DNA from 4 places in the Vibrio sp. QJM3NY_39 genome. Region 4 is predicted to be linked to each of the others. Evidence: predicted binding sites of a transcription regulator. Region 4 holds the regulator's gene; each other region holds the start of a gene.
The links. Region 4 encodes PurR, which represses purine synthesis genes. Its sites were predicted from a motif close to TNANGNAAACGTTTNCNTNA; they were not measured.
Positions count from the first base shown of each region.

Region 1 (8,141 bases), 250 kb from region 4:
AACTGCTTTCTCAACGAATGAATCTCGATAAATCATGCCCAATACTCTCTTATCAGAATAAGCCTTAGTACATTTTTGATTTTCAGTAAAAATCCTATGAAATGTATTATCTGATTGTCCTAACATAGCTTTTATGAAAGTTTCTGCATCTGACGACTCTTCATTTTGAAAACTATGGTCGACAATAGGGAGGTAACCGGGAGTGTATGAAGCCACTAACCCTATGTTGCGGAAGTTGACAGCTAATGTTTCAGTATCTGAATCTTTAACCTTTGCTACAGTAGAGGATAGAACGGGGAAAAACACCTCAATAGAGCTTCGACCAATAGCATTTATAAGAGCGAATGATACTTGTTGTGTTGTAACATCTTCACCTTTCCTCTTAAGTTCGTTCACCACAAAAAATAGCGAGGGTATCGGTAGGAAATTAAGCTCAGAATTTTGAACCTTGTGAATCATTTCACTATAATTTTTCCCAGCGACAAGTTGAGAAAACAGGTCTAAGCTAGCCGAAAATGTAGGCTTAGTCGTTGAACAAATTTGCTCAAGCTCATTCTGAAACTTTCTAGATGCTTTTTTTAAGAGTGTCTTTATATCGCTCATGTAATAGTCCCCCAAACTCCATCCAATTCTGCGACCATTATAAGCAGATGAAGATTCGGTACATTAATGAGTTAATAACTGATATTAAACTTGTATGACAAGGAGTATGTAGTGTGTGCTGGCTGGTCGAGTCGCCAAGGCGTCTATCGCCTTCATTCGAGTAGATCGAAAATCCTGAAGAGGAGCCTAGAGTTAATTTATTTTATTGTCAACTAGTTTGAACTATAGAGTATCCTGAAATGATTAATCAATCGCTACTCAAAACTCCCTAGACAGAAGGCCGAGTTGAGGTGTTGGTAATTTGTATAATACGGACGTGACTAGGAGGAGAAAAACACATACTTTTGCCAAGCGACAGAAGTAATTAAAATCGTAATCTTACTTATCAATAAATAAAAAGGAATAAGTGAAAAAGTTAAGAAAACGTTGATTATAAGGTGTTTCAAGAGATTATAACTTGGTGTAAATGATTGGAAAGCTACGCAATTAGGAGCTTTAGACATACAGGGGGATTAAGACTTCAATCAAATAACTTAACTTCGATCTGCTATTACATTTGAGTATTAGTTAAAAGTATCGCCTCAATAATGATAAACAGAGCAAAGCTATTAATACCATTCTTACATAGGCAAATTATCTCAAGCAAAAAAAACGGTATAACAATTAATGTTATACCGTTTCTTAAAATGTGGCGTCCCCTGAAGGATTCGAACCTTCGACCACCGACTTAGCTTACCACTACAGCTTTCGCTGCCATCATCACGATGTTTGTAGTCTGGACTATATCATCACCCACAACATAACTTGCTAGGGTGGAGGGCGCTAAATGATGTTTTACGCAATGTGTTCGCATTGCACCACCTAGTCTCTGCACCTTTCTTACACGCATGTAAGACTTGGCTCATGATTGCCACCGCCACTACGCGCTGAGGTTTCCATGAATTCACCCTCTACACTGTATAAGTTTCCTAATACAGGCTCCTCTCTTAAAGGTCGGTGCTCTATCCAGCTGAGCTAAGGGGACGTTCTAATTCGATGCTATAGTAATGATTTAGCTATCGATTTTCAACCATCGAAGATGATTATTTTTACTTTTTTCTATCACTTTTAAGGAAAAACTGTTTACGTAAAAGTGGTAACTTACCAATAATAAATGGTAACCATAAAAACTTCTTATGGTAACCTTACTACCACCTAAACCTTTGTATAATAGTTATTCATTCCTAAAATGGTAACTATTAGGGGGTTAGTCGTGCTCTATCCAGCTGAGCTAAGGGCGCGCTACAGGAAAGGATTATACGAATTCGAATCAGTAAAGCAACGGCTTTATCTAACATTCTGATCCAAGTGAGTAAAAAAAGGGCAATAAGATTATAAGTGTTGGAAAATAGAACAAAGCAAACGTTTGCTTGATGGTAATCAAAAAGATTTTCTGGAATAATGCGCCAAAACATCAGCCACTAACTTGAATATCAATACTAAGGAAATTCATGACTGCTCAAAATATTGATGGAAAGCTAATTTCTCAAACGGTTCGCTCTGAAGTAGCGGCACGTGTAAAAGCTCGTACTCAAGCTGGATTGCGTGCTCCGGGCCTAGCGGTTGTTTTAGTGGGTGAAGACCCGGCATCTCAGGTTTACGTTGGCAGTAAACGCAAAGCGTGTGAAGAAGTTGGTTTCGTCTCGAAATCTTTTGATTTACCAGCAACTGCCACCGAACATGAATTGCTAACGCTAGTCGATCAACTCAACGAAGACCCAGAGATTGATGGCATTCTAGTTCAACTGCCTTTGCCTGCTGGTATCGATACTACTCACGTTCTTGAGCGTATCACACCTGAAAAAGACGTTGATGGCTTCCACCCATACAACGTAGGCCGTTTGGCTCAGCGTATGCCTAAGCTACGCTCTTGTACGCCTAAAGGCATCATCACGCTGCTTGACCGTTACAACATCGATTTACGCGGCAAGCACGCGGTTGTTGTAGGCGCATCAAACATTGTTGGTCGCCCAATGACTCTAGAACTGCTTCTAGCAGGTTGTACGACAACAACATGCCACCGCTTCACCAAAGACCTTGAAGGTCACGTACGTCAAGCAGACGTTGTTGTGGTTGCCGTTGGTAAGCCTAACTTCATTCCTGGTGCTTGGATTAAGAAAGGTGCTGTTGTGGTCGATGTTGGTATCAACCGTTTGGAATCTGGCAAGCTCGTTGGCGACGTTGAATACGATGTGGCTAAAGAGAGCGCAAGCTTCATCACACCAGTACCGGGTGGTGTAGGCCCAATGACAGTGGCGAGCCTAATCGAGAATACAATGATCGCTTGTGAGCAATTTCACTCGAAATAGTCGGCAATGACAGCTTAGGTAGTAATACCTGTGGCATGAATTGCCTCGCCCTAGAGTAAAATAAGCTAGAGCAAAATTAGAAAGCCGCAGCGTGAAAACGTTGCGGCTTTTTTGATACTGAGCTATTCGTTTTTGATACAAAGCGACTCGCTTTAAATACAGAGCACTAGCTACTTATCTGGAGTATCGATACCTTCAATCTCTTCCGAAAGCGGCAATAAACTAATGACCTGACACTCCGTTGATATGAGTTTTTCCAATTCAGAACCTTGTGTCACTAAGCGAAAATCACCATCATTAATCACGCCAAGTGGAATCGCTTTAGGATACAGCGCGTTAAACTCATTAAGGTCAAATGCTTCGGTCAAACCCGTGCTCTTAATTTGGCTACCTTGAGCCATCAAGGAGTTAAGTTTGGAATAGGTAACCCCTTCTGAAAACAGGCTTCTATTACCATCGCGGCTCACCTGATGCCTTTCATGTTTATTTTCTGATGATTCAAGTTCAAACACCTTATTCTCACCAAACTCATCTTGATAGTGCATACTGACTAATGGGTTGGTTTGACGGTAAGGCGAAACGATCATGGCACGCCCTATCCCGTCCAATTCCAGATTATTTTCAGCATGGCTCGAAGCTGGATTACCGAAATAGACATTCAAGTTGTCCATGCGCGCTAAGCGAATGCTCTCCCAGTTGGTATCAGCAAGCACACTGTTGATGTTGTGTGTCGCCAGCACTTTGGCAAACTGACGTGAAAAATGAGTCGCACCAAAGAAAATAACCCCTTGTGCCTTCTCTTGAGTCACACCCAGCCTTCTAGCCCACCAACTCGCGGTTAGGCTCTGAATCACTACCGTACCAATAATGACCAAGAACACCATTGGCACCAGTAAATCTGCCCCTTCGATTAATTGCTTCTCTTGAAGCTTGATTGCAAACAGAGAAGAAACTGCGGCCGCAACGATCCCGCGAGGCGCCATCCAGCTCAAAAACCATTTATCTGCTGAAGTAAGATCCGTGCCGATCCCGCTGATCCACACACTCAGAGGACGAGCCACCAGCATGACGACCGCTAATAAGCCAATTCCGCCCCAACCTATTGAGAGGAAAGTCCCTGAATCAAGCCTGCTCGCTAACAGAATAAACAACGCAGAAATGAGTAACACAGTCAGGGTTTCTTTGAATTCAATAATGTCTTCGAGATCCAAGCCTTTCACATTGGCGAGCCAGATACCCATGATGGTCACGGTTAATAAACCGGACTCTTCACTCAGATCATTTGAGAAAGAGAACGCCGCCAGCATTAATGTCAGGACCGCCACGTTACGCAAATAATGTGGAACCCAATGCCCTTGCAGCATCTTGGCAATCAAATAGCCACCGATGATCCCTAAGCCCAAACCAATGGCTAAAGTCAGCCCCAACGCCGACAGAACATGGCTTGTAGGATCGGCTGAAGAGACAATGTATTCGTAAACGAGAACGGCAAACAGAGCGCCAATCGGGTCAATCACTATCCCTTCCCAGCGCAAGATACTGCCTAGCGAAGATTTAGGTTGAATGCTGCGCAGCATGGGAACAATCACCGTTGGGCCAGTCACCACGACTAATGCAGCAAACAACGCCGCCAATGGCCAACTGAAATCGACAAAATAATAAGCCCCCACCACGATGCACGCCCATGTAATCAACATGCCGAAACTCACTAAGTGAGTCACCATGCGGCCATGGCCTCTGATTTCTTTGAAATTAAGAGTCAATGCACCTTCAAACAAAATGATGGCGACCCCTAATGAAATCAACGGGAACAGTACATCACCAAAAATGGCATCAGGATTAAGGATGTTGAGACCGGGACCTAATAGCAGGCCAACGATAAGCAAAGGAAGAATAGCGGGAAGACGCAAACGCCAACCAAGTAGCTGGCAAGCCAAGGACAAGAGTCCAATTAACGCCAAAGAAGAAGTGATCGACAAATCCATTTGTGCCCCTAAACATTTGTACCACACCCTGTGGTACAAACTTATTCACTGAAATAAGAAAGCCTACGTTCTTACACTATAGGCTCTCTTTATCATACTAAGCGAATATTATTGTGGTTAATCAGTCACTTTACTATAGGGAGAGCAAAGCCACGATTAGCTAACTGGGTGGTTATGGCCCAGTTAGAAAGTGCTTATAAGTCACCAATGATTACTTATAGAGAAAGCACCACGCCGGCAATCGCTGCGCTCATTAGGTTGGCAAGCACACCCGCACAAATTGCTTTAAAGCCGTATTGTGAGATGAAAGAACGACGCTCTGGAACTAAGCTGCCCAAACCGCCAATCAAAATGGCCATCGTAGAGATGTTGGCAAAACCACATAGCGCGAAAGTAACGATCGCTTTTGAGTGCTCACTCAGTGCGTCTTTTACGTCCATTAACTGGATGAAAGCCACAAACTCGTTCACAACGATCTTGTTACCGATCAGCGAGCCTGCAACCACAGCCTCAGACCACGGCACACCGATCAGCCATGCAACGGGCGCGAACACATAACCTAGGATAAGTTCGAAGCTTAGGTTTACGCCAAACCAGCCACCAACAATACCTAACAAGCCATTCAGCATTGCTATCACACTGATAAAGGCCAAAAGTGTCGCACCCACTGCAACGGCAATACGAAGTCCAGACATAGCCCCATCTGCCATTGCCTCGACTACGTTTGTTGCTCGTGGAATTTCAACGTCAGACTCAATATTTTCTTGAGCCTCATCTGCGCTACCTGGTACCAAAATCTTGGCCATCAATAGACCAGCAGGAGCAGACATGAATGCCGCAGCGATCAGGTAGTTCAAATCAACACCAAGCGATGCATAACCGACTAGCGTGCCACCAGCTACAGAAGCCAAACCACACACCATGACGGCAAACAGTTGTGAATCCGTCATGTGCTTCAAGTAAGGTTTAACCACCAATGGCGCTTCGATCATGCCAACAAAAATATTCGCAGTAGCAGACAGTGACTCCGCACGGCCTGTACCTAAGAACTTTTGCAAAGCACCGCCGATTAGGTTGATCACCTTTGGCATAAAGCCGATGTGATACAAACCTGAAATCAATGCAGAGAAAAAGATAATGATGCCGAGAACGTTAATAGCGAATACAAATCCGTTATTCGTTAGGCCACCAAATAGGAAGTTAATCCCCTCTTGACCGTAGTTGATCAAGCTAGACACTGCACCAGTGGCTGCATTCAGCACTTCTTTACCCATTGGCACATACAGAACCAGTAGGGCGAATGAGATTTGCAGTAAGAAAGCCAAAGAGACGGTTCTTAGCGGGATATTTTTTCTGTCCGTAGATAGTAACCAAGCGGTTACTAAAATAGTGATAATTCCAAGTAGGGAAGCCATGTGCGTCAACCTAAAGTTGTAGGTAGGAAAGGCGACGCATTCTATAGAGGAAATCGTTTGCGGCAAGTTGAGGTTGTTAATGTGATGTTGGTTGAATCACTCTTTAATAGTGAATTTCACTAAGTAATTGAATTTTAATAATTAACTTTGATTAAAAAACAAACTTTTTCCATATGGAAATTATATTTATAGATTGGGAAACAGTTAGCGGTGCAGTTCAACGCAAGTTTTGAGGTTTTTGTCCCAATAAGTCGGCGATCCGATATGATCTTTGATGAACTCAATCACTGCTGAAAGCTTCTTCGGCATGTTCTTTCTACTCGGATACACGGCATAGAATGGCATCAGCTGACTCGCTCGCCATTCCGGTAAAACTTGGATGAGCTTGCCCGTTCTAAACTCTTCTTTGACTAAGTAAGTCGCTAGGTAAGCAACGCCCCAACCTGATACTGCCGCGTCTCGTACCGCTTCAGCCAAATCCACCGAGTAATCGCCCGCCACTTTAACACTGAGATTTTCTTGGCCGTTATCAAATGCCCATGACGTGTAATCACGTTCACGGCTGCGGTAGATAAGGCAGTTATGGTCAATCAGATCAGATGGCACGTGTGGAGTCCCTGCCTTAATCAGATAATCCGGTGATGCGGCTACCACAAACTGGCTATCGGCTAAACGCTGCGCAATGTAACCTTCAGGCAAGTCTTCATTGTTAGTGATCCAGAGATCCAAGCGCTCCTCAATCATGTCCACTTTGTAATCGAACAAATGCACTTCAATTCTCAGCTGAGGGTAAAGCTGTCTAAGCTGGTCAATCGCTGGAATGATATGCAGTGTGCCAAATGACTGAGACAAGCCTATACGGAATATTCCAGAAATGTCGTCACGCTGGCTATCCATGTCCATTTGAGCCGCTTTCACCGTATTGAACAGCTGCTCACAATGCTGATAGAACACTTCTCCAGCTTCGGTTAACGTAAGGCTGCGTGTGGTTCTTTGCACTAACTTGATACCTATCGAATCCTCGAGCAAAGCAATTTGTTTACTGATGTGAGATACCGACACATTCAAGCTTTTTGCTGCACTGGTAAAGCCTTCATGCTTGATCAACGCATGGAATATCACCATCTGTGCGGCTCTATCTGTTAGCACAAAACCACCTTCTTAAATATCTGAAATATAAAATAAAAAGGACTCCGAAGAGTCCTTTAATCTGTTCTGCCTATAGTAGGCTAAATGCTATTCAAAGCGACCTAGTTCTATTAATCAGATTGAGTCTATTAATCAAACTTAATTCTATCGGCTAGGTGGCTGACCGCCAACGCAAAGTAATAAGAACGATTCCACTTCATTAACACATTGTAGTTGTTGTAAATGAGGTACGAACGACCCGTTTCATCGTCCGGCATTATCAACCAAGCTTTTATATCTTCATCAAGTGTAGGCAGTGGGCGATCGTCATAACGCTTAATACCAAGTTCAGACCACTCTTTTAGGTATTTCGCTTTGTCTTCGTCTCGACCTTGCATCTCAATAGACACGGTTGATGGAACGTGAACCTGACGCCCCCAAGTATATTTGTCATCCCAACCCGATTGGCTGAGATAATTCGCCGCCGAAGCAAACACGTCTTCTTCAGTACCCCAAATATCTTTCTTGCCATCACCACTGCCATCAGCGGCGTAAGCTAAAAATGAGCTAGGCATAAACTGAGGTTGCCCCATCGCGCCAGCCCAAGAGCCTTTCATCTCTTTTGGTGCAATATGGCCTTGATCAAGAATCTTCAATGCCGC
Region 1 covers NZ_CM173505.1:950,904-959,044, reverse strand. Annotated here, with positions in the region: gene AC3CHU_RS04455 (hypothetical protein) at 1-603, opposite strand, end outside; gene folD (bifunctional methylenetetrahydrofolate dehydrogenase/methenyltetrahydrofolate cyclohydrolase FolD) at 2,094-2,951, shown strand; gene AC3CHU_RS04445 (cation:proton antiporter) at 3,122-4,936, opposite strand; gene AC3CHU_RS04440 (NupC/NupG family nucleoside CNT transporter) at 5,152-6,351, opposite strand; gene AC3CHU_RS04435 (LysR family transcriptional regulator) at 6,556-7,476, opposite strand; gene AC3CHU_RS04430 (lytic murein transglycosylase) at 7,629-8,141, opposite strand, start outside.
Region 1: a site for PurR is predicted at 1,997-2,016, ahead of folD (bifunctional methylenetetrahydrofolate dehydrogenase/methenyltetrahydrofolate cyclohydrolase FolD). Genes of this name have one in related genera too.

Region 2 (8,141 bases), 940 kb from region 4:
GTTTACTATCAAGCTGTGATCATAATGTTTTTAGTCCTATGACTTCAAAGTTAGTTCATTGAATTCAAGGCTAATTCTATGAATTTAGTGAAGTGTATATCATAAAAAAGGGCCTCAATGATGAGGCCCTTTTGCGTATTTTAAGACGAGGTATTGATTGAACAGTGCTTAGTCTAAGTCTAAGCCTAAAGCCAAATCGTATTAGTCGATTAGACCATAGTCGGCACGCAATACATCGACTATCTCTTGCTTAGGATTGTCGCTCAATACAATCTCGCCGCCTGTAATTTTTGCCGCGATATCAAGGTAAGTACGAGAAAGAGACATTAACGCATCCAATGGAAGTTCATTGTCACGAGCTAATGCTTCACGCTCTGGCATACGTTCTTTGTTCAATAGAATGTCAGCATCAGGGAAGTAGTTAAGCAAGAACTGACGGAAACCCTCTTTAGAGTTTTCAACGATGTTGCCTTTGTTGTATTCCTGAGTATCCCAAATGCGAGATGAATCTGGAGTACCCACTTCGTCCATATAGATCAGCTTTTCTTTACCTTGAGCATCGTTGACGTAACCAAATTCAAACTTTGTATCCACAAAGGTTTGGTCGACTTTCGCGAGTGCTTGGCTGATAACGTTGAAGCCTTCTTTTAGCAACTTCTCGTAGTGCGCGATATCGCTTGCTTGAGTAAAGTTGAACGCTGCGAAGTTATCTTCGATGTTGTTACGCGAGATGTTCACATCGTCAGCTTCTGGAACACCAGGGATACCTTTCAAAATCCCTTTTGTTGAAGGCGTGATCAGTAGCTCAGGTAGCTTCTTGTCTTTCTCGAGGCCTTCAGGCATCTCGATACCACAGAATTCACGTTCGCCGTTTGCGTATGCACGCCACATTGAACCTGTGATGTATTGACGACAAATCGCTTCGATCATGACTGGGCGAGCTTTTTGTACAATCCATACGAACGGGTGAGGGATATCAAGAATATGACTGTCAGCAAGTCCGTGGTCTTTAAACAATTTGAACCAGTGGTTAGAGATAGCATTCAGAGCCGCTCCCTTACCTGGAACACCTTTAAGATTACCTTCACCACGCCAGATACAATCAAATGCAGAGATACGGTCACTGATCACCATGATTGCTAAAGGCGCATCTGGTGCTACATCGTAGCCTTTTTCTTTGATTAGTCGTTGACTATCTTCTTCAGTTAACCAGTAGACTGAGCGAACTTTGCCACTGTGGACAGGTTTGTCAGTACGGATTGGTAGGTCATCATTTACGGCAAGAACTTGATCAGCAAGGCTCATTTAGACATTCCTATCTTTTATCAAACGTCATACAGAGAAGTGCGGTGTGCACATGATTAGACGGGCATTATACTCAATCTACTATTTCCTTCCAGATAAAAAGCAAACGATTGCTAAATCTATTATTTAAATAAAAACCCCCGCCTAACAATTCGACAAAAAATAGGCGAATTGTAGGGCAGGGGAAGGCAGTATATTTGGACTGTGTTTTGGAGCTATGCGGTTAACTTAAGTTTGTTAGCTAAAAGATTAAGCTATGTTTGTGAGCCAAAATGTTATTAAGCAAGGTGGCTTAGTGAATACGCTCTGAATTCGCATCCATAAAGAAGACCTCGCACTGAAAGCGCATTCCTAATGTTCTTAGGTATTGCTGACTGAATTGATCAATCGATGCACTTGCCACAATCGCACTCGCATTCTTAGAGCGAATGGCTTTCTCGACGGTTTCTACCTCAGTCATTTGATGAGAGGCTTTCATATGAATAACTCGGTCGCAGCAAACATTATGTTGCTTAAGCTGCTTAGCCGATGGTCTCGGTGTTTGAGCGGTAAACAGTAGCCACTGATGTTGGTTGGACAGCAACGCCATTCTTGCAAATAACGCTTCCTCGTTTGAATTTTTTCTTTTACGAGAAACTGATGTAAATGCGCAGTGAACTAGCGGGCTAGAGTGTTGGGCTTTAACGTGTGCTTGAATCATTTTGCTGTCCTTATATACATGCTGTATGTGTATACAGTAGTTTCAGTTGCTTATAAGATCAAGCGTTTTTTGCGGGATTATTGGACGATTTTGTCTTAAGTTATAGATTGAACATAGTTAAGTTGTTGAAATTAAATAATAAATTAAATTTGAATGAATTTGCTGTTTTGTCTCATAATTTGAAAAAATGTGAGCCTTATACAGGTTTATACAGTGGTTTTGACAGAAAAGTACTGTATACACCTGTATAGAAGAGAGAAGAGAGAAGAGAGAAGAGAGAAGAGAGAAGAGAGAAGAGAGAAGAGAGAAGATCTAAAACCACAGACACAAAAAAAGCGCCTTAGGCGCTTTCTTATATTTCAACGGTGTTGCTTATCTCAATGTCGCTTGGGAGAGTTTTGCTCTCATTTCCATTTCACCAATATTGAACTGGCGAACATCAATGGTTGCAATATCATTGCACTCTTTACATGCATGATGACACTTACCATCTAGGTAGTCGTGCTTTTTAACTAGGCTTGGCTTTTTGCACCAATCACAAACGCCTTCTATTGTGAACATATTCTCTCCTCACCTGTTTAAGTCAGGTGTATTTTCGGCGCAAATTATGACACAAGTAAGACCCATTAGTTAATAGTTTGTTACCCGTTTTTGAGAGGGGGATCGATTGCAACACTAATAAAATCGATATCTTTGCGACCTTGCAAATTTAATATGTGTAGTTGTTTACGGTTTTGTAACATTTTGTAAAATGGTTTTTAGCGCATTGTTCAAACGTTTCATTTCTTCGTCACATCCGTGACCATCTGGATGGTAGATCTTTGATAATTGTTTGTATCGTATCTTGATGCTTTTCTGGTCCGGAATTGAGCTAGGCGTGTAGCCAAATAGCGCACAAGCTACCTGAAAATTGTTCAAGCTCTTGTTGTTTTTCTGCTTCTTCAGTTCGTTATAGATAGTGTGAAGTTGGCGCTTTTGCTGCTTAATGGTGAAGTCTTTCGCGCTAAGTTGCGCTTCAAGTGTCTGCTGTTGCTGATTTAACTCACCAGACTTCAGAATCTGTCGCTTTCGCGATACAACCAGAGTCGCGCTGATACTCACTATTGCAATTAAAACGGCCAGTACTGCGCCGATCATATAGTCATAGTTTGTTAGGTTAGAACGTGTTGCTTGGTCTCTAGAAGTTAGTGCCGAAGGGAAGGTACTTGGTTGATTCGTATTGGCTTCTGCACTGACGTTGTCATTAAGCTGCTCAATCGAAGAGATCTGCTTGGCGCGTTGTTGGTTGAATTGGGCTTCGAGAACGCGATTGTAACCATCTTCTGCATCAGGGTTGTCTTTTAGGGCCGCTTCATACCATAGCTGTGCTGCATCTAATGGTTGGAGTAGATCTTTCTCAAGTGAGGACTCATAGATCTTTGCGACCTCAACTGAGGCGCGTTTGTTACCTTGCAATGCTGATTTGATAAACCATTCTAAAGCTAGCTTGTTGCTTTGTTCAACACCTGTTCCTGCCAAGTACCATTCACCCAGTCTAAATTGCGCGTTTGGGTTGCAATTTTCTGCTGACTGCGTGTACCAATACAATGCATCACTAGTGCTAACAGGAACGTCGATACCCGATTCATAAGCTTGAGCTAATTGGTATTGAGAAACTGGATCTTGAGGTTGTGACTCTTGAGATTGTGGAGCTAATGAAAATTCATCACTGCTTTCTGCGTGCACGAAATGTGTGGTGGACAAAGGTATCGTGGAAAAGATGAGGGCTAGAAATAGAGCTCTAAGAAGTGATGATGACAGAATGTTGGATAGGATCAGCAAAAGATAAGTCTCGTAAAAAGCCCAGAATCGATATGTCAGTATGAATACGCTATGTGGCTGAGCGTTAAGTCGTAACGCTTAAAATAAGCGATACGAATGACAAGCAACTATATAGTGGTTAATTCAATAGATAAAGGTAACTGGGCTTTAACCGTGCTACTTAAGCGGCAATATTTGAATTTCTACGCGACGGTTACAAGCGCGACCTTGAGACGTGTTGTTGTCACATAGAGGGTAACGTTCACCGTTACCACGAGCAATGGCACGACCGGCAGCAACGTCTTGAGAGATCAAGAATGCACGAACAGATTCAGCACGACGCTCAGAAAGGATTTGGTTAGACGACTCGCTGCCAGTGCTGTCAGTGTGACCGTCGATCACTAGGCTAGTGTCTGGGTATTCAACTAAGATACGAGCAACACCACGTAGTGTGTTGTGAATACTAGACTCTAAAGCGTAAGAGCCAGAACCAAAACCAATGCCGTTTTCTAGGCGAAGTAGAAGCTGGTTCTCACCAACGCGTTCAACTTGAACACCAGAGTTCATGAGTTCTTCACGAAGTGCAGCTTCTTGTTGGTCGAAGTAGTAACCTATACCACCACCAACGGCGGCGCCACCAGCAGCACCAATGAGTGCACGTTTACGGCGATCTTTAGAATCGTCACCAGTAGCAGCACCAGCAACGGCACCAGCGATTGCACCAATTAGAGCGCCTTGAGTTGCAGAGTTCGTCTCAGATTCGCCTGTTGTAGCATTTTGGCGTTGAGTTGCCTGACAACCCGTTAGAGCGACAGTAAGCGCTAGGGCTAGTGTGATTTTTTTCAACGTATTTCTCCATCATGTACTTCTGTCAAACGCATGGATTGCGAATGACAAACATATAGTCCTATAAGTATTATTGATGGTTGTAACAATGTGCTGAGGAAATGTAAAGAGCAAGCATTATGATTTAGCTAAATGGCATGCTCTACGATTTGGTGATTTTTTTAGCCGCTTGAGTTCCGCCAACAGGGCGGTTTACCGAGAGCTTACGACCTTTCTTCAAACCAACTTCATAGTCAGCGGTGAGGTTTTTCATCGCCTCTCTGAGTTGTTGTTTGAAGGTTTCACGGTCAATATTTTCAAATTCTTTATCAATGTAGTTATTGATTTTGTTGTTTGACTCGTCATCCGGGGTAATGATTGGCAACTTTTCAAGCGCACCTTCTACCCAACCAGAGACGTAAGAGTTCACACGACGAGTGACTTCGAGAGTTCCTGTACCAGATCCTGCAAAGCTGTTTCTGAATTGACCCGTATGCTCGTTCAATTCGCGATAAATAATATCGAAAGCAAAGGCAGCAAAGATCGCTCGATCAGCTTCACCAATGAACTCCACACGCTTAAGGCCTTTGTGGTTCAGTAATACGGCTTCTACGCCAAACTTGGTGTTAATACCGCGAATAACACGCAGCAGTGTAGAGCTGATATTTGCAGGTAACAGATGACTGGACTGAGTTTTTCCCATCTTGATAAATTCAATATCGTCTTTCTCGAGACCATATTTCAGCATCAAGTTATGCGCCATTTTTATCGCATTGGCCGCTTCATTGACGTTCGCAGAATTTCCAAGCTCAAGGCACTTGGCAATTTTCTTTAGGGCTTTTTTCTTATCCATCGACTACTTAATCATTACCGCAAATTTTGAAAAGTCCGACATTTTACATGTTTTGGCAGGTAACAGCAAAGTCAAAAGTCATTTGTTATTACGCGGTGAGCCATTATGAAGGATGGAAAAGGCGGCTTCTGGGTAATACAAAAACGCCATCAAGCGTATTGATGGCGTTAGTGACACGATTTTCCGGATTAACTAGAGCATTAGCAAACTAGATACCAAGTTCATCGAGTAGATCGGCTGCCGAATCATTACCTGAACTTTGAGCGGGCTTATTCGCTTCCTGCATTTTTTTCTGAGTAGCCTCAAGAATACTGTCTGGACATTCGTCTTCAGCGATCTCAAATTCTTCTAATTGGATGAATTCTGTCTTATCCATTGCAAGCTCTAGATAGAAGATGTTGTTGTTTGCAGTCGAGAAGGTCACTCGGCGAGCTTGTGGACGATCTAGGTTAGTATCAACAGAAAGGTTTACTTGCTTGTTCAATGCCAGCATTTTCGGTTGGTTTTGTGTGATGTTGGTTTGCAGTTCTTTACGGATTTTATTGGTGAAATCACCAACTAACTGGTTCATCAGCTCACCTAAAACATCGCCCACTTCGTCTGAAGTGTGCAGTACCGCCAGCTCATCTTCTGGCATGCCCATGTTACGCATGTAATTGGTATAGATCTCTAGCGCGGCTTTAGACGTAAAATTGATGACAACAAGACCAGAAAAGCCACCGTCAAATAAGACGAAACAACCAAAGTCTGGCTTCAGACTTGTCTTGTTGATCTTTTGAACCATAGCTGAATAGGACACCTGAGAAGCCGTCGCTGAAGTGAGTACGCTTGAGACTGATTGGCATAGCTTAAGAAGAATATCTTCAGTTGTGACTGTTTTGTTTTTTTTCATTGTGATGTGCTCATGGAGATGTCTTAAACAAAATGTTATTCAGTATATTGGACTGAATTAAGACGAAAGTGACTATTTCTCCATTCTTGCACTGAGATTCTGATTTGATCACCTTTTTATATGATCTTAATAGTAGTAAAGTGACGAAATTCAAAGAAAATTATTAAAAATCTCAGATAACCCAATGCTGATTGGATCAGCGAAGTAGGGGCAGGAAGCAAATGTTACCAAGACTTCAACTTAATGCTGATGTCGATCCAGTAGTCGTACGCTTTTTAGATGAACTAAAAACAGCGGGCTTTACTGGCGACATTGAATCTCAATATTCTAGCCGTTTGGCTGTGGCGACTGATAACAGTGTCTATCAGCAATTGCCGCAGGCGGTCATCCTTCCTAAAACAACTCAAGACGTTGTGTTGCTCGGTCAAGTGGGTGCTAAATCCGCTTACGAACGTGTGACCTTTTCCCCTCGTGGTGGCGGTACCGGAACCAACGGTCAATCGTTGACGAAAGGTGTCGTGGTTGACCTTTCACGACACATGAATAAGGTTCTTGAGATTAACGAGAAAGAGGGCTGGGTAAGAGTTCAGTCTGGCGTCGTTAAAGACCAATTGAATGATGCGGTACGTCCCTACGGTTACTTTTTCTCTCCAGACCTTTCTACCAGTAACCGAGCAACCTTAGGTGGCATGATCAATACCGATGCTTCGGGCCAAGGGTCGTTGAAGTACGGAAAAACGTCCGACCATGTGTTGTCGCTACAAGCGGTGTTCGCGGATGGTTCGTGTCTAGAGTCTGATTTATCGCACGGCTTGCCAGTTGAGGGTGAATTTGCTCACCATGCCCTTGCGGTTACTGAAGCCGTTTGTCGAGACAAGCGCGCTCAAATTCTTAATAAATTCCCACCATTGAACCGCTTCTTAACAGGTTACGACCTAAAGAACGCAATCAACGAACAAGACGACAGCTTTGATCTGACTCGCGTCCTATGTGGTGCCGAGGGCTCATTAGCCTTCATTACGGAAGCAAAGCTCAACCTAACGCCTATTCCCAAAGCGCGAACGCTGGTCAACGTGAAATACAACACGTTCGATTCTGCGCTGCGTAATGCGCCGTTCATGGTAGAAGCGAAAGCGCTGTCTGTTGAGACGGTTGATTCAAGAGTATTGAACCTAGCGAAGCAAGACATCGTTTGGCACACTGTGAGCGACCTGCTTATGGATGTTCCCAATAAAGAGATGCTTGGTATCAACATGGTTGAGTTTGCAGGCCAAGATGAAGCGGAAGTTGAACAACAAGTTCAAGCACTGACCGCGCAACTTGAAAGCATGCTAGAAACCGAAGAAGCAGGTGTGATTGGCTTCCAAGTGTGCAGCGACTTAGCGAGCATTGGCCGAATCTACAATATGCGTAAAAAAGCGGTGGGTTTGTTAGGTGCGGCGAAAGGCAGAGCTAAACCAGTCGCTTTTGCTGAAGATACCTGTGTGCCACCGGAAAACTTGGCTGACTTCATATCTGAATTTAGAGTACTGCTCGATTCAAAAGAGTTGAACTACGGCATGTTTGGTCACGTTGATGCGGGCGTATTACACGTTCGTCCGGCACTTGATCTGTGTGACCCGATGCAAGAAGCACTGATGCACGAAGTCTCTGACGAAGTGGTTAAGCTGGTGGCGAAATACGGTGGCTTGATGTGGGGTGAACACGGTAAAGGTTTCCGTTCTGAGTATGGCCCTGACTTCTTTGGTGAAGAGCTGTTTACTGAG
Region 2 covers NZ_CM173505.1:2,132,118-2,140,258, reverse strand. Annotated here, with positions in the region: gene AC3CHU_RS09570 (hypothetical protein) at 1-19, shown strand, start outside; gene AC3CHU_RS09565 (phosphoribosylaminoimidazolesuccinocarboxamide synthase) at 202-1,305, opposite strand; gene AC3CHU_RS09560 (SulA-like leucine-rich domain-containing protein) at 1,598-2,005, opposite strand; gene AC3CHU_RS09555 (hypothetical protein) at 2,378-2,566, opposite strand; gene AC3CHU_RS09550 (tetratricopeptide repeat protein) at 2,732-3,826, opposite strand; gene AC3CHU_RS09545 (YiaD family glycine zipper/OmpA-like lipoprotein) at 3,983-4,651, opposite strand; gene AC3CHU_RS09540 (DUF2786 domain-containing protein) at 4,794-5,483, opposite strand; gene AC3CHU_RS09535 (DUF3334 family protein) at 5,692-6,375, opposite strand; gene ydiJ (D-2-hydroxyglutarate dehydrogenase YdiJ) at 6,597-8,141, shown strand, end outside.
Region 2: a site for PurR is predicted at 1,404-1,423, ahead of AC3CHU_RS09565 (phosphoribosylaminoimidazolesuccinocarboxamide synthase). Genes of this name have one in related genera too.

Region 3 (8,141 bases), on a different replicon from region 4:
AGCTCTCCTTTGCGGGATAAGCAATGTCGAGTTGGCTAAACAGCCATTGGTTTTTCTTATGCGCGCTTTCAGGTATTTCGTTATTCATTCTTTTAGTACCTAAGATTAGTAACCCCAAATATCACAGTTATTTGGAAGACATATGGTCGGCGTAGGTGCCGAGCTACATGCAGAAAGGATACAGAGCATAACTAACACCAACAAGTACTTTAAATGCTTCATATTTTTCATTCTCTCATAACATCCTTTAAGAACTCGGTGAAAAGCTCTACACTCGTATTCAAGCTTTCAATATCCTTATAGTAAACAGAACTATATAAATAAAAAGGACTTCTTATGAAAAAAGCCTTAATAGCAGCAGGTATCATCACAATGTTAGCAGGCTGTTCGGACAACGAGGTTGGCGACGTCTCTTTGGGATTCTTCACAATGAAGGATATCAAAATGTCATCTTTAGATGATGATAAGATCGAAGGTGTGACTTGTCACATTGCATCAATCGAAGCAAATCTTAGCCTTTCTGATCCAAGCGATAGCTCTATCTCTTGTCGTCAAACGGGCGAAATCACTCCAGAAATGATTGCTAAAATAGACAAAAGTAAATCAGGTGAAGTGGTATTCAAGCAGTCGAAAAGTATCTTCTTTAAAACGATGAAGGTTCGTCGTATCTACGATGCTGAGAATCAATCGCTGCTTTACTTGTCTTACACAACCAAAGAAACAGAAGGCAGTTTCAAACATAGCCTTTCAACCGTTCCGCTATGGGGTACAAAGGCTTACGTAGATCCGGCAACACTCGTTCCAGCCGAATAGTCTCACACGAATGGTCTGAAGCAAGAGTAAGCTGAATCACCTGTACAGACATTGCGCAGGTGATTCAAAATGTAATAAAAATGAAAGAAACAGAAACAAAATGTGATATCATGCGGCAAAATTTTTTCACTGTATTTGTCATATGAAATTTCCTGGACAGCGTAAATCTAAGCACTACTTTCCAACTCACGCCCGTGATCCGTTGGTCAACCAAATTCAACAAACACCTAAGCTTCACCGCGCAACAATTGTCGGTGTGGGTCAAACTATTGTTGATATCGAGGCCCGTGTTGACAACGCGTTCCTAGAAAAATACGAGCTGAGTAAAGGTCACTCACTAGTATTGGAAGAAAGTAAAGCAGATGCGCTGTATGAAGAATTAGTTCAACGCGGTTTGATCACGCATCAATACCCTGGCGATACTATCGGCAATACATTGCACAACTATTCCGTACTTGCAGACAGTAAATCTGTCCTGCTTGGCGTAATGTCTAAGAAGATTGAAGTTGGCTCATTTGGTTACCGCTACCTTTGCCGCACTTCTTCTCGTATGAACTTAAACCACCTACAAACCGTTGATGGTCCAATTGGTCGTTGTTACACGCTCATTACCGAAGATGGCGAACGTACGTTTGCGATCAACGAAGGACACATGAACCAACTACTCCCTGAAAGTATTCCTGAACAGATTTTTGAAAAAGCGTCTGCATTGGTTGTGTCTTCATACTTAATGCGCGGTAAGCCTGAAGATCCGATGCCAAAAGCGGTACAAAAAGCGATTGAATACGCGAAAGCGCACAATGTGCCAGTTGTACTGACGCTTGGTACGAAGTACGTGATCGAAGGTAACGCTGAATGGTGGCAAGAATACCTGAAAGAGAACGTAACCATCGTCGCAATGAACGAAGATGAAGGTGAAGCATTAACGGGTGAAAAAGATCCTTTGCTCGCGGCGAACAAAGCGCTTGAGTGGGTTGACCTAGTTCTCTGCACTGCAGGCCCTGTCGGCTTATACATGGCAGGCTACACTGACGAGCCAGCGAAACGCGAAACAACACTACCGTTATTACCGGGTAACATTCCTGAATTTAACAAATACGAATTCAGCCGTGCGATGCGTAAGCAAGACTGTAAAGACCCAGTCAAAGTGTACTCTCACATCGGCCCTTACTTAGGTGGCCCACTTGAGATTAAAAACACAAACGGTGCTGGTGATGGCGCGCTTTCGGCACTTCTACATGACATGGCAGCGAACAGTTACCATCACGTGAACGTACCGAATTCAGAGAAACACGAGCACGCGTGCTTAACTTACTCGTCACTGTCTCAAATTTGTAAGTACGCAAACCGCGTAAGCTACGAAGTATTGACTCAGCACTCTCCTCGCCTTTCTCGTGCACTACCAGAACGCGAAGATAGCTTAGAAGAAACATACTGGGATCGATAATCAACCATGCCAGGTTGTTAACTCATCAAAGTTGATGACCAGCTAGATTTTCCATTCCTGAAGGGCTGCTATATGCAGCCCTTTTTGTATTCAGTACTAATATAACTGCAGCTGAAGGTAGTCACATCGAATATTTTGCTCGTTTAACATTTGATCTCGCGCAATGACTCTTTAGATCTGTTATCTTCCAGCACATAATTCGTGTGGTTTGCCTTTACTTGGCAAATTTATGCAGTACTATCGCCACGCAAACGTTTACGTACAACCTTTCGGTTCTGATATAAGGATCAAATATGCTGTCTGATATTGATATTTGTCGCTCTACTCCCCTTAAAAACATCAGTGAAGTTGCCAAACAAGCTGGCCTGCAACACAACGAACATCAGCCATTAGGGCAATACAAATCTAAAGTGTCTCTGACATCACTTGAACGCCTCGCCAACCAACAAGATGGTAAATTGGTCGTGGTGACCGCTATCACACCAACGCCTCTTGGCGAAGGCAAAACCGTCACTACTATTGGATTAGCACAAGGCCTCGCAAAGATTAACCAATCTGCGATGGCCTGCATTCGCCAGCCTTCAATGGGCCCAGTTTTTGGTGTTAAAGGTGGCGCAGCCGGTGGTGGTTACTCTCAAGTCGCCCCTATGGAACAGTTAAACTTGCACCTCACCGGTGATATTCATGCTGTGACAGCCGCTAATAACCTCGCCTCTGCAGCCATTGATGCACGCTTGTATCATGAGCAGCGTGAAGGATTAGAAGCCTTTGAAACACGCTCTGGCTTAAAATCATTAGACATCGATCCAAGCAGAATCGTGTGGCGCCGTGTACTCGACCATAATGACCGTGCATTGCGCATGATCACAGTAGGCAAAAACGAAGCAGACAAAACAATTAATGGCCTTGAGCGCGAAGATGGTTTTGATATCTCAGCCGCCTCAGAGCTGATGGCTATTCTCGCTCTTGCCGATGATCTACAAGATCTACGCAAGCGTATCGGCCGTGTCGTACTCGCATACAACAATCAAGGTTCGCCATTAACCGCAGAAGACTTCAACGTCGCGGGCGCTATGACAGTAACGATGAAGGACTCTATTGAACCAACATTGATGCAAACTCTTGAAGGCGTGCCGACACTCATTCACGCGGGACCATTCGCGAACATAGCCCACGGAAACTCTTCGATTATTGCCGACAAGATAGCGTTGAAGTTGAGTGACTTTGTAGTGACCGAAGGTGGCTTCGGCTCTGACATGGGGTTTGAGAAAGCTTGTAACATCAAGGTGAAAGCATCGAACAAGAAACCCGATTGCGCCGTAGTTGTCGCAACATTACGCGGATTAAAGGCCAACTCTGGATTATACGATTTAAGACCAGGCACTCCATTACCTGATTCAATCTTTAATGACGATCAAGACGCGCTCACTGCAGGCTTTGAGAACCTTAAATGGCATATCAACAACGTTAAACAATACCAAGTGCCTACTGTCGTTGCGATCAATCGATTCCCACAAGATTCAGCTCAAGAGCTCGACGCATTGAAACAGATGGTCATCGAATTCGACCCAAGCGTTCGCGTTGAAGTAAGTGAAGCGTTTGGTCAAGGTGGTGAAGGTGCAGTTCAGTTGGCTCACGCCGTGGTAAAAGCATGCCAAACAGAGAGTAAATTTAAGCCTTTGTACTACTCTAAGCAAAGCTTAGAAGAGAAACTGATGGCAGTCGCTGAAGTCGGATACGGCGCAGCAAGTATTTCGCTATCACCACTGGCAAGGAAACAACTGACTGAGTTCAACCAACACGGCTATGGCGACCTATCAGTTTGTTTGGCAAAAACGCCATTATCGATTTCAACAGAAGCTCAAATAAAGGGTGCACCCACTCAGTTTGACGTACCCGTTAGAGAGTTAAAACTGTGTGCTGGTGCCGGCTTCATCTACGCTTTGTGCGGCAACGTAATGACCATGCCAGGTTTACCTGATAAACCGGCTTTCATGTCATTAGATATTGATAGTAATGGAAATATTATCGGCCTAAGCTAGATGCTCTTAGCTAGATAAACGGCAATTAATCGCGATTAATTGGGCTCAAGTTTCAGAGCGGCGTTCTATATTGAGCAATCATTTCCTAACGAAGTGATTGCTCAACAATCAAGCTTGAATGCAAAAAGTTGCAGTAAAATCGTAGTTATATACAAATCTTGTTTTAAGTTCTGGGTTAAGATCACATTAAAAACCCTATAAAATATATAGTATTGCGCTGATTCTTTGAGGACAGTGATGAATACGAGTATAAAAAAACTAATCAGCCAATTTCTATGCACCATATTTGCCCTAGGATTAGTCCCTGCCCTCTACATCAACTCTGAATTTGACCGGGTCGAAGCCCAACACACGTTAAATATTAAGCAATCCAGCCAAAATCAAATTGAATACAGCTTTCATGAGCTCGCAATAATTGTTGAGCAAATCTCCAACTCCGTGCCTTCTATTGCAAATTCTCAAACACTACTGCGTGCGATCGAAGAACCTTCGATTGTTCATAAAGAAGCGCTAGAAGATCTATGGGTGATGTTAGCGCGTGGACAACAATATTATTCTCAACTTCGCTACCTCGACTTAGAAGGTAATGAGGTTTACCGCATTAACTACAACAACAAGAACGCGACGATAGTTCCAGTTAATAAGCTTCAAGATAAGTCGGCTCGTGGTTACTTTAAAACGCTTCAACAATTAAAAATTGGAGACGTAAGCTCAAACGGTATCGATTTAGAGATTGAAAATGGTGAGGTTGTCCATCCTTTGATGCCAGCCCTAAGGATAATGACACCCGTCGCATCAGAAGATCGTATTATTGGTTACTTTATCGCTAACCTGAATATGCTCGAGGTCTACGACCGTCTTCTTTATCAAATAGGTACGTCATCCGCCGTCCCTGTTATTCTTAACAGGACCGGACATATCATCATGGGCCCGGATATCGAAGAATCGTTTGGGCATCTTATTGCATCTCGTTCAGATAAAACCTACGCGAAGCTTTACCCTGAACTTTGGAAAGCCATTCAAGAAAATACCTCTTCTAGCTACTTTGATGGTAAAAACTGGTATTTCCACTCAGATATCAGCCCTAAAATAAAGCAATTTGAAGGACCAATTTATTTGGTTCTTCATGTTGAAAACCAACTGTTCAGCAGCCAGTACCTACAAGAAAAACAAGCCATATTCGTGCAGGTCATCACCTTATCTTTCCTAATTTCTATGATCTCTGCTGGTTTTGTTTTGTGGAACAGTAACCATAAAAAGAACAGCATAGATAGCCAACTGGCCAAAGCAGCAATGAACGGTATGTCTGCACTGGTCATTACCGACAGAAATAACCGAATCATTAAAGTTAACCAAGAATTTACTCGAGTCAGTGGCTACGAACTGGAAGAAGTAAAAGGTCGCCAACCATCGATGTTTGCCTCTGGGCGCTATAATCAGGAGTTCTACATCAAGATGTGGAGCGTAATCCAGAAGAAAGGCATGTGGGAGGGAGAAGTGATAAATCGTCGCAAAGACGGTTCATTGATTACCGAAATACTACGAATCCAAACCATCAAAGATTCGAAAGATGTGATTCAGTTTTACGTCGCTTCTTTTGTCGATATTAGTAAGCACAAAGAACTCGAGAAAAAGCTCAGAAATCTAAGTGAAAAGGACGCATTAGCCGGTTGCTGGAATCGAAGAAAATTTGACCTTGAACTTCGCGACGAATGTTCTCGTGTTAATCGTTACCCTACTCGCGAGCAATCTTGCTTAGCTATCTTGGATATTGACTACTTCAAACGCATTAACGACAGATTTGGGCACGACTACGGTGATCGAGTCATTCAAACAGTCGCTCAAGTACTTCAGCGTGAATGCCGTGAAACAGATTTTGTTGCTCGCATTGGTGGCGAAGAGTTTGGTGTTATTCTTCCTCACACCACAACGGAAGGAGCTGAATACGTTCTCAACAGGCTGAGAATTGCAGTCAGCCTTGAACTCGATAACGTAGTCACTGTGAGTGGCGGCATTACTAACATCACCAATGATCCAGCACTGAACTACAAGTGCGCTGATTTAGCGTTATACGAAGCTAAAGCAGCAGGTAGAAACAATGTATGCTTATTCCTAGACAAAGAAATGAGTGAAATAGCCTAACAAAAGATAGTACAAGCACTCTTGTTAGGCTCTCGATCAACTTGGGGCCGGGTAAAACTCTAACTTGTTCCCTTCTACCACCAGAATGCAATCCATCTTCGCAGCATGAGCGGCTTGTTTACCTAAGTTCGTATCTTCAAACACAACACACTGCTTTGGCTGTAATCCCATACCAAAACACGCATCTAAGAAGGTATCTGGATTGGGTTTGTGATTCTTAACATCTGTTGCTGTCACTAGGATATCGAGCTTGCTCAAGATATCTGTTTTGTCCAACAACTGTTCGGCACTTTTACGTTGGCTGCCCGTTCCAACCGCAATCTTCTTATTACCCAGATGCTCTAACAGCAGAGAGTGAGTACAAGGGATGATCTCTCCTTTGTCTTCAATCGCAGCAAACGACGCCATCTTAAACGTAGAAACCGCTTGTGGATCGAGCGATAAACCGTACTTACTATTCACTTCACCGGCGATCTTATAACTCGGCATGCCACCTAAACTATGCAGCCAAGGCGCTTCAAAATGAAAACCGAATTCTTCAGCCGTTTGCTGCCACGCTTTTACATGTGCTGGCATTGTATCGATCAACGTACCATCCATATCAAAGATTAACCCTTCATACGCCGTTAAATCTATTTTCATCATTACTACCACTGTTTGAGAAAGTTACTGATACCATAACCAATATTCAGTATCATGACCCAATATTACCGTTCAAAATGGATGTTTATGTTACAAATATCTAACTCTGTTTCAATTCAAGACTGGGAAATCCAGTTAACTGCGATCAGAGCACAAGGAGCTGGCGGTCAAAACGTCAATAAAGTATCGAGCGCGATACACTTACGTTTTGACATTAACCACTCCACACTACCTGATTTCTATAAAGAAAGACTGTTAGCGCACAAAGATAGCCGCATCACGAAAGATGGAGTAATTATCATTAAAGCGCAGCAGTATAGAACTCAAGAACAAAACCGTGACGATGCTTTGGTGCGTTTGAAAGAACTGATCTTGGAAGCAACAAAAGTTCAAAAAGTAAGACGAGCAACTAAACCGACGCGTGGCTCTCAGAAAAGACGTTTAGAAGGAAAGAAACAAAGAAGCTCCACCAAGCAACTGCGTGGAAGAGTAGAATAATTTTTGATTTCATCAGTGAACACGTCACCCATCAAACAGCCGTTCTAACTCTATTTGCTTGAACAAAAACGATACCCAACGCTATTTATTCGCAGGGCATTTGTTCGAAGTATTGATTCGAAGCCTATTAGTTCGAACGCTAGGCATGCGCAAGCTAGGTATTCCAAAATAACCTAATGGAACAAAACTCTACTGCTGTTTTTTGACCGACAAAATCAGCTTGATTAACAACATGCGCTCTTCGCTGGTCAGTAAACGACTGACCGCCGCTACATCTTTCGCTGTCGCTTGTGATGCGCCAACAACATCCAGTACTACATCCAAATCGGTAACTTTCAACGTCCTAGTGAGCGAACGATACTGAGACATTTTGATATCAGCTTCACCACGCTCGATTCGTTGGTAGGTTTTTAAGCTCATTCCCGCACTTGAGGCTAATTTTTCCTGGGACAAATTGGCGAGCTTCCTGCGATCAATCAGCGCCATGATTATGGGTTCTTGTGACATAAGCTTATCCTCAATAGACAGTTATGACCTAATTTCAGCAAGAAGCAGAC
Region 3 covers NZ_CM173506.1:1,740,275-1,748,415, forward strand. Annotated here, with positions in the region: gene AC3CHU_RS23605 (hypothetical protein) at 1-88, opposite strand, end outside; gene AC3CHU_RS23610 (CreA family protein) at 337-813, shown strand; gene AC3CHU_RS23615 (inosine/guanosine kinase) at 956-2,260, shown strand; gene AC3CHU_RS23620 (formate--tetrahydrofolate ligase) at 2,554-4,302, shown strand; gene AC3CHU_RS23625 (sensor domain-containing diguanylate cyclase) at 4,540-6,444, shown strand; gene AC3CHU_RS23630 (beta-phosphoglucomutase family hydrolase) at 6,481-7,086, opposite strand; gene arfB (alternative ribosome rescue aminoacyl-tRNA hydrolase ArfB) at 7,174-7,584, shown strand; gene AC3CHU_RS23640 (helix-turn-helix transcriptional regulator) at 7,774-8,091, opposite strand.
Region 3: a site for PurR is predicted at 2,504-2,523, ahead of AC3CHU_RS23620 (formate--tetrahydrofolate ligase). Genes of this name have one in related genera too.

Region 4 (8,141 bases):
GTTACAAAAATTTGTGGATTCTTAGGGTCAAACTCCATCTTCGCACGCATACGACGGATTAACACGTCGATAGTTCGATCGTTTGGAGCATCCACTCGGTGGCTGATCATATTCAGAATGCGTTCACGACTTAATACCTGGTTAGGGTAAGAAGAAAGCGCTACCAACAGTTCATATTCAGCTTTAGTCAGTTTTACCGGCTCGCCGTTTTTGCTTAGCGCACGACGAGGGATATCAAACGTCCACTCACCAAAACGAACCACAGATTCGTCTTCAGTCTCTTCAACCTTACCTGCTGCTGTTTTACGAGCGGCAGAAATGCGCCAAAGTAGGTTTTTAACTCGAACCAATAACTCGCGAAGTTCGAAGGGTTTAGTAACGTAATCGTCAGCGCCCATTTCAAGGCCAACGATTTTGTCGATGCTATCCGTGCGTCCAGTAACTAAAATAATTCCAATGTCTGATTGACTGCGTAATTCGCGAGTTAGCATCAATCCATCTTCGCCTGGTAAGTTGATGTCCAGCATAATGAGGTCAACGTTATTATCTTCTAACACGTTTCTCATTTGAGCGCCGCTTTCTGCTTCGCTTACTGTGTAACCTTCGTTCTGGAAGTATCCGACCAGTTTACTGCGGGTTACCACATCATCTTCTACGACTAATACGTGATAGCTCATCTACACCACTTTTCTTATTTAATAGTTTCAGTGACTATTCTATTCATAACTCGTAACAATTCTAGTGGTACACAAGATAAAAGCCAGAAACATGGATCTTTTTTGATACAAGACAATCTTAAACCTTGCTATTTATCGTCCATCGCAATTCAATATAGGCATTACTACTAACGAGTAACTTTGCGTTTCGCAAATAACCTTGTTATTCAGCCTTGGTGTGCTTTGCACAAGTAACTTCAAGATGCATATAAGTAACACCACAAGACTAAATCAGGATCTAAGAAATGAAAGATACGAAAGCGTTCAACGAGCAAAGAGCAGAAATATACTGGTGGCTATCAAGCTTATTCGCTAAAGAGCTCACTCAAGAAGAACTCGATCACTACCACTCTGTTGAAATTCGTTCTTTCCTAACTGGTTTAGGCGAAAATGAAACACTAAAACCGGCGATCGATAGCCTAGTGGATGCGCTAAACCGCCTACAAACGCGTGAGGATGCTCAACTAGAATTGTCTGCTGACTTCTGTGACTTATTCTTAAAAACAGATAAGCATGGCGCACTTCCTTACGCTTCTATGTATATCGGTGAGACTGGCCTTTTGAATGATAAGCCAGCAAAAGATATGGAAGAGATCATGGCCAAGCACAACTTAGTGGTGAACCAAGACCTAAAAGAACCAGCTGACCACATCGCTATCGAACTCGACTTCCTTGGCAACTTGATCATCCGTTCTAATGAAACGGAGCTTGAAGAAGAGCTAGAAAAATCCTTCGCTGTTCAACAGCAATTTATCGAGCAACAACTTCTTACTTGGGTACCAAAGTTCAACGTTAAATGTCATGACGTTGACGAATTCGGTTTCTACGCATCAGTCTCATCTCTGCTACTTGCATTCTGCAAATTGGACACCCAATACCTTGCTGGTGAATAAGCTGATTGGATGACTCGTTAAATAAATTCAGAAGAATGTGACAATTCACCCGGATTTCCGGGTGAATTTTATTGCGAGTAATTTCTAGTCAGTCTAAAATTGTGACCGCAAACGATAAAATATGAAACATTCACGAAATGCTATGCTTATTATAGTTTTGAGCATTTCGGTGTTAAGACAAGCCGCTCAATAGCGGTTTTTTGTTTTTTAGCACTTTAGTACCCAAAGAGCCCTACAAATTTAAGCTCTTAGTTAGGTAGCTTAACGGCTACTTCATTCCGTACTTTGGGAAAGTAGCTTCTAATAGGATAAAACCATGGCCACTATAAAAGATGTCGCTCGCTTAGCAGGCGTATCAACAACAACCGTTTCTCACGTAATCAACAAAACTCGCTTTGTTGCAGAAGCGACTCAAGAAAAAGTAAACAAAGCCGTAGACGAACTAAACTACGCGCCGAGTGCTGTTGCTCGTAGCTTAAAATGTAATACAACGCGCACTATCGGCATGCTAGTGACTCAATCAACCAACCTATTCTTCTCTGAAGTTATCGATGGTGTTGAGAGTTACTGTTACCGTCAAGGTTACACTTTGATCTTGTGTAACACTGGCGGTATCTATGAGAAGCAGCGCGACTACATTCGAATGCTTGCAGAGAAACGTGTAGATGGCATCTTGGTTATGTGTTCAGACCTAACTGAAGAATTAAGAGAGATGTTAGACCGTCACGCTGATATCCCTAAAGTTGTCATGGATTGGGGCCCTGAGACCTCTCAAGCCGATAAGATCATTGATAACTCTGAAGAAGGTGGCTATCTGGCAACCAAGTACCTTATTGAACGCGGTCATTCTAAGATTGCTTGCTTAAGTGGCCACTTAGACAAAGCAGCATGTGTAGAACGTATTGCAGGTTACAAACGTGCGTTGGGTGAAGCCAAAATAGCTACTGATGAGCGTCTAATCATTGAAGGCAACTTTGAGTGTGATACCGCTGTGATTGCTGCTGATCAAATTATTAAAATGGAAGATCGCCCTACAGCCGTATTCTGTTTTAACGACACCATGGCACTTGGCCTAATGAGTCGCTTACAACAACAAGGTATTCGTATCCCTGAAGATATTTCAGTGATTGGTTACGATAACATCGAGTTAGCTGAATACTTCTCTCCACCATTGACCACGGTTCACCAACCGAAGCGTCGTGTTGGTAAGAATGCATTCGAAATTTTGTTAGAACGCATCAAAGACAAAGACCATGAAAAACGTGTATTCGAAATGCACCCTGAAATTGTTGAGCGAAGCACAGTTAAAACGTTAAATTAATTGATAAATTCAGTTTAGTTTAATCAAGCGCACCTTTAGGTGCGCTTTTTTTATCAACAACATCAATGAACCTGGTATCATACTGGAAAGATCATTAATTGAAGCAGTATCACATTTTGAAATAACAAGTGTGAGCCTCATTCAACAAAAACTTTATTCTATTCAATCAGTCACGCACAGGGCAAATCACTTGAAAGAGTGAGACGCAAAGCTTCCGGCCTAAACCACTCGTTGGTATGGTAGCGGGGTTACCGATGGCAAAATGCAGTAACTACTAATAATTTAGTAATTTACGGCTAATTGACAATTTAATTGCAACATTTTGCTAATCTCTCGGACCTGCTTATTTGGTGGCGTAGTTCAAATACACCGAGATAAATAACATGGATAAACCGATACTAAAGGATTCAATGAAATTATTTGAATCCCTAGGAAAAATAAAATCACGCTCGATGTTTGGTGGCTTCGGTCTTTTTGCTGATGACACTATGTTTGCTCTGGTTGTAAATGACCAGCTGCACATACGAGCAGACAAATGCACAACGAAACAGTTCGAACAACAAGGGTTTCAACCGTACGTCTACAAAAAACGTGGTTTCCCTGTCGTTACTAAATATTTCGCTTTACCCGAAGGCCTGTGGCAAGACCAAGAGAAAATCTTGCAGCTTGCAACAACGTCTCTGGGTTTTGCTAAAGAAGAAAAAGCTGAGCAATCTTCAGCTAAGCCTACTCGACTCAAAGATCTGCCCAACCTTCGACTCGCCACTGAGCGTATGTTGAAAAAAGCAGGGATCGATTCCGTAGAGCGTTTATATGAATCTGGCTCTGTAAACGCATTTAACGCCATCAAAGAATCACATGCGTCTTCTGTCAGTATTGAACTACTTTGGGCGCTAGAAGGCGCGATCAATGGCACACATTGGTCTGTTATACCGCAGCAGCGTCGTGAAGAGCTTATCAATCGCGTCAATTAACATTGTAAGTGAAAAACTATATACATAACTAAGCCGCATTTACTGCGGCTTTTTTTATATCTGCTGAAAGTTAATCTATGCTTTGCCTGTCTATCTATACTAATGGTATACATTGAAAATTTAGAGGAAGTATCAATGAGTAAGAAAATGATATTGGGTATTGTGTTGGTCGTAACCATCGTCTTGTTAGGCGTCAATTTCGGCCAATACCTAACGCTTGAAAATGCCAAGGCCCAACAAGCCGTTTTAAATGACTACATTGATAGCAACTTCATTGCTGCCGCTGCTATCTATTTTGTCGCGTATGTAATGATTACTGCTTTCTCAATTCCTGGTGCTGCTGTTGTGACCCTGTTAGGGGCTGCGCTATTTGGTTTCTGGAATAGTTTGCTGCTGGTCTCTTTCGCCAGTGCCATTGGTGCAACCCTCGCGTTTTTAAGTAGCCGTTATCTGTTACGTGACTGGATCCAAACTAAATTTGGTGACAAATTAGCAACGATTAACAAGGGCGTTGAAAAAGACGGAGCATTTTACTTGTTTTCTCTGCGTCTGATTCCTGTATTCCCATTTTTCCTTATCAACCTGTTGATGGGTCTAACACCGATGTCTGTGAGTCGCTATTACATTACAAGTCAAATAGGAATGTTACCGGGTACTGCCGTTTTCTTGAATGCTGGTACTCAACTCGCGGAAATTGATTCACTTTCGGGTATCGTGTCCCCTTCAGTACTATTGTCATTTGCCTTGCTGGGTGTATTCCCAATCATTGCTAAATGGTTGATGAATAAATTTCGCTCAGCACCTGTGGCTGAATAACGTATACTTATAATAGCTAAATAACGCATATAGCCAGATAAGGTTCTATCTCAATGAAAATCTTCAGTGCATCGAATCCGACAGAAGCCCACATCATCTGTGGATTACTAGAAAGTATGAATATTGCGTGTGAAGTTCGTGGTGAAGGGTTATTCGGTTTGAAAGGGGAAATCCCATTTGCCGAAGAAACTGACCCTTACGTATGGTTATATGAGCCAGAATTGGCGAGCAAAGCCCGGGCAGTTGTTAATGACTACCAGAAACAGCAAGATTCGATCATTTATGAAGAGTGGCGTTGCGGAGAATGTCATGAAGTCAACGAAGCACAATTCGGTTCTTGTTGGCAGTGCGGTACTGCTTCACCTGAATAGCAGGTTTTGAAAGGTAAAGTGGCTCCAACGGCCTTATATAACAACTCGGTCAGATACCTCCTCCAAATAAAAACGGGAAGCTAAAATTAGCTTCCCGTTTTTGTTTCAATTCTATTCGAGCATCTGTTCTGCTAAAGAATCACTGAATTTGCTTTTGAATAAAAGCGATAGATCGTTGATTGAATTCTTCAGGGTTTTCTACGTTGCACACATGCCCACAGTTGGCAATTTCTACCAACTCACTCGACTTATGCGCTTCTACCATTTCTTTTACTGGCTTGATGAACATGTAGTCGCGCTCGCCCATCAAATACAAAGTTGGAATCGGCAACTCTCGGTCTTTAAAGTACTTCATCAATGGGTTCACATCAGCCGTAAGGATAAACCAGCGTTTAAACTCTTTTTGGCACAGCTTTTTGGCTTCGCGGATAAACAGGTTACGTGATTCTTTTTGGCTTTTTTGTGGCATCACAACGTAAGCAAAAAGGCTGTATAACCACATATAAGGAATGATGTGCTTACTCAAGTTACCCAACTTGATTAAGACTTGAGAGCGAGTGTTGAGTTTGGTCACGGCACCACCTAGTACCATTGAACGTACTCGGCCAGCCGCTAGCTCTGCGACATTACGGACAATAATCGTGCCCAAAGACATGCCTACAAAGTGTGCAGAACGGATTTTCAGATGGTCTAACACCTTAAGAATATCGAGCGTTACCGCTTTGAACGTATAACGATTCGAAATCAGCTCTTTGAGGATGTTGTCTGATTTACCATGCCCTCTCAAATCAATGAGAAGCAAGTTGAAGTGCTGTTTATACGCTTTGATCTGCTTAAACCAAATGGAGGAACTGCCTCCTGCGCCATGCACAAATACAACCCACTCATCGCTCGTAGGGTGAGTAAATGTTTTATGAAATAGTAAACTCTCAGACATACCTATCGCTTTAATTATTGGAATGGTGCTCTGCCTCATCACAAGGCGATGGCTAAGGATATCACGCAATCAAGAAATTTAAGTGATAATAGTGTCAAACCTAACATTAGTCATGTGAATACCTACCCCACCTTTTCTACCTGACTAAAATGAGTTTGCAAGTTTTCTCTTCCTAAACGTGATGTGATCTGACCAGAAAACAAAAAGGCACTCTACTATCAGAGCGCCTTCTACTATTAAGTTCAGTTGTTATACATCAGCTTATTTTACAGCTAATTCAGCACTTTAAAATGCAGAATGGTACATCGTAAGATATTCTTTTGCCGCATCTTCCCAACTAAAATCTTGTTGCATCGCGTAAAGTTGAACACGCTTAATTTCAGCGGGGTTTTGTGCATAAAGTAGTAATGAACGATGCAATACTGCCAGTAACGCTTGCGGTGTTGGCTCTTCAAAAGCAAAGCCGGTCGCTATCTCGGGATCCTGATCGTAATCATTCACACTGTCTTTTAAACCGCCCACAGAGCGAACAATCGGTAACGTACCGTAAGCCATGCTGTAGATTTGGTTTAAGCCACAAGGTTCGAACTCCGAAGGCATCAAGAAGAAATCAGAACCCGCTTCAACTAAGTGCGCAAGCTCATTATTATACGCTTCTACAAACGAGAACTTATCTGAGTGAAGTGCCGACAGCTCTTTCAGCTGACTCGCTAAAACTGGATCACCAGTACCAACAATCACGATCTGAAGATCGTTTTTCAAAAACTGCTCGATGATAGGCAGTAAGTAATGAACACCTTTCTGATTAGTCAAACGACAAACCATGCCATAAACCGCACAATCGGTGATAGGGAGTCCAACATCTTGCTGCAGTTTTTGCTTACAAGCTGACTTCCCACGAACCATGCTGTGCTTTGTCGCTTTGAATTTACGAGGAAGGAAAGCGTCCGTTTCCGGGTTCCAAGCTCCGTAATCACAACCATTCAAAATGCCAAAAAGATCCGCGGATCTGTACTGGAATTCTGCTGCCATACCGTGACTGCCTAATTCCGTTTTCAGCTCCTCGGCATACGTTGGACTGACTGCGTTCACCTTATCAGCACACATCACGCCGGCTCTCAGCATTGTGACATGCGTGTCACTCACTGAAGCTTCAGGCACATTGTAGCTATGCATTTCTGGTAGAAATTGCAGTTCATCGTATGCGAACACACCTTTGAAAACTGCGTTGTGAATTGAGATAACACTGCGCGTATTTTCAAAGAAATCATGTTGTTGATAACGCGATTTAAGCAAAAAAGGAACAAAGCCTGTATGCCAGTCATTTGCATGAATGATATCAGGTTGGAAGCCAAGCTTAGGAAGCATATCAAGGCAGGCTGCACTGAAGAACGAGAAACGCTCTCCGTTATCTGCGTAAGCTTGATTATTTTCTGCATACATTTCTGGACGGTCGAAATATTTGGCACATTCGATACCAAAAACTTGAACACCTTCTACACTCAGTTTTTTGACTTGGTAAGCGGTATGAGGCCAATGATCGAGCTCGGTCGATAAAATGACTTCGGCTGCATCAATGTTTGGAATGTTTCTATACGCGGGGATAGTCACTCGAACGTCCTGTTCGAGTGTTTGTAACGCTTTCGGCAGTGCCTTGGCTACATCAGCCAAGCCACCACTTTTAATCAAGCCTTCAACTTCAGACGCTACAAAAAGTACCGAGAGAGTTTTAGTAACCAACTCGCGCTCCTTTAGAAATAACAACTACACCATCGTCAGATACGTGGTAATGCTTTTTGTCTTCTGTCAGGTTTACACCAATTTGAGTGCCTGGTGCGATGTCTGCATCTTTATCAATGATAACGCGACGAAGTATACAACCCTCGCCCACCTTCACATCACCTAATAAAATACTTTCACTAATATCACACGCTGATGCGATATTGCTGCGGAAGCCTAATACACTCTTTTCAATACGCGAACCACGTACGTAACTACCGCTACACACAAGGCTATCAATGATCTGAATTCGACCATTAGCCGAGTCAGTAAACGTCGCTGGTGGTAGTGGCGGATAGTAAGTGTGTAGAGGCCATTTACGGTTGTATAGCGA
Region 4 covers NZ_CM173505.1:1,195,991-1,204,131, reverse strand. Annotated here, with positions in the region: gene torR (two-component system response regulator TorR) at 1-677, opposite strand, end outside; gene torD (molecular chaperone TorD) at 962-1,609, shown strand; gene purR (HTH-type transcriptional repressor PurR) at 1,926-2,930, shown strand; cyclic di-GMP riboswitch class I at 3,101-3,186, shown strand; gene AC3CHU_RS05495 (TfoX/Sxy family DNA transformation protein) at 3,314-3,904, shown strand; gene AC3CHU_RS05490 (TVP38/TMEM64 family protein) at 4,040-4,720, shown strand; gene AC3CHU_RS05485 (putative signal transducing protein) at 4,774-5,091, shown strand; gene AC3CHU_RS05480 (alpha/beta fold hydrolase) at 5,231-6,028, opposite strand; gene glgA (glycogen synthase GlgA) at 6,314-7,768, opposite strand; gene glgC (glucose-1-phosphate adenylyltransferase) at 7,758-8,141, opposite strand, start outside.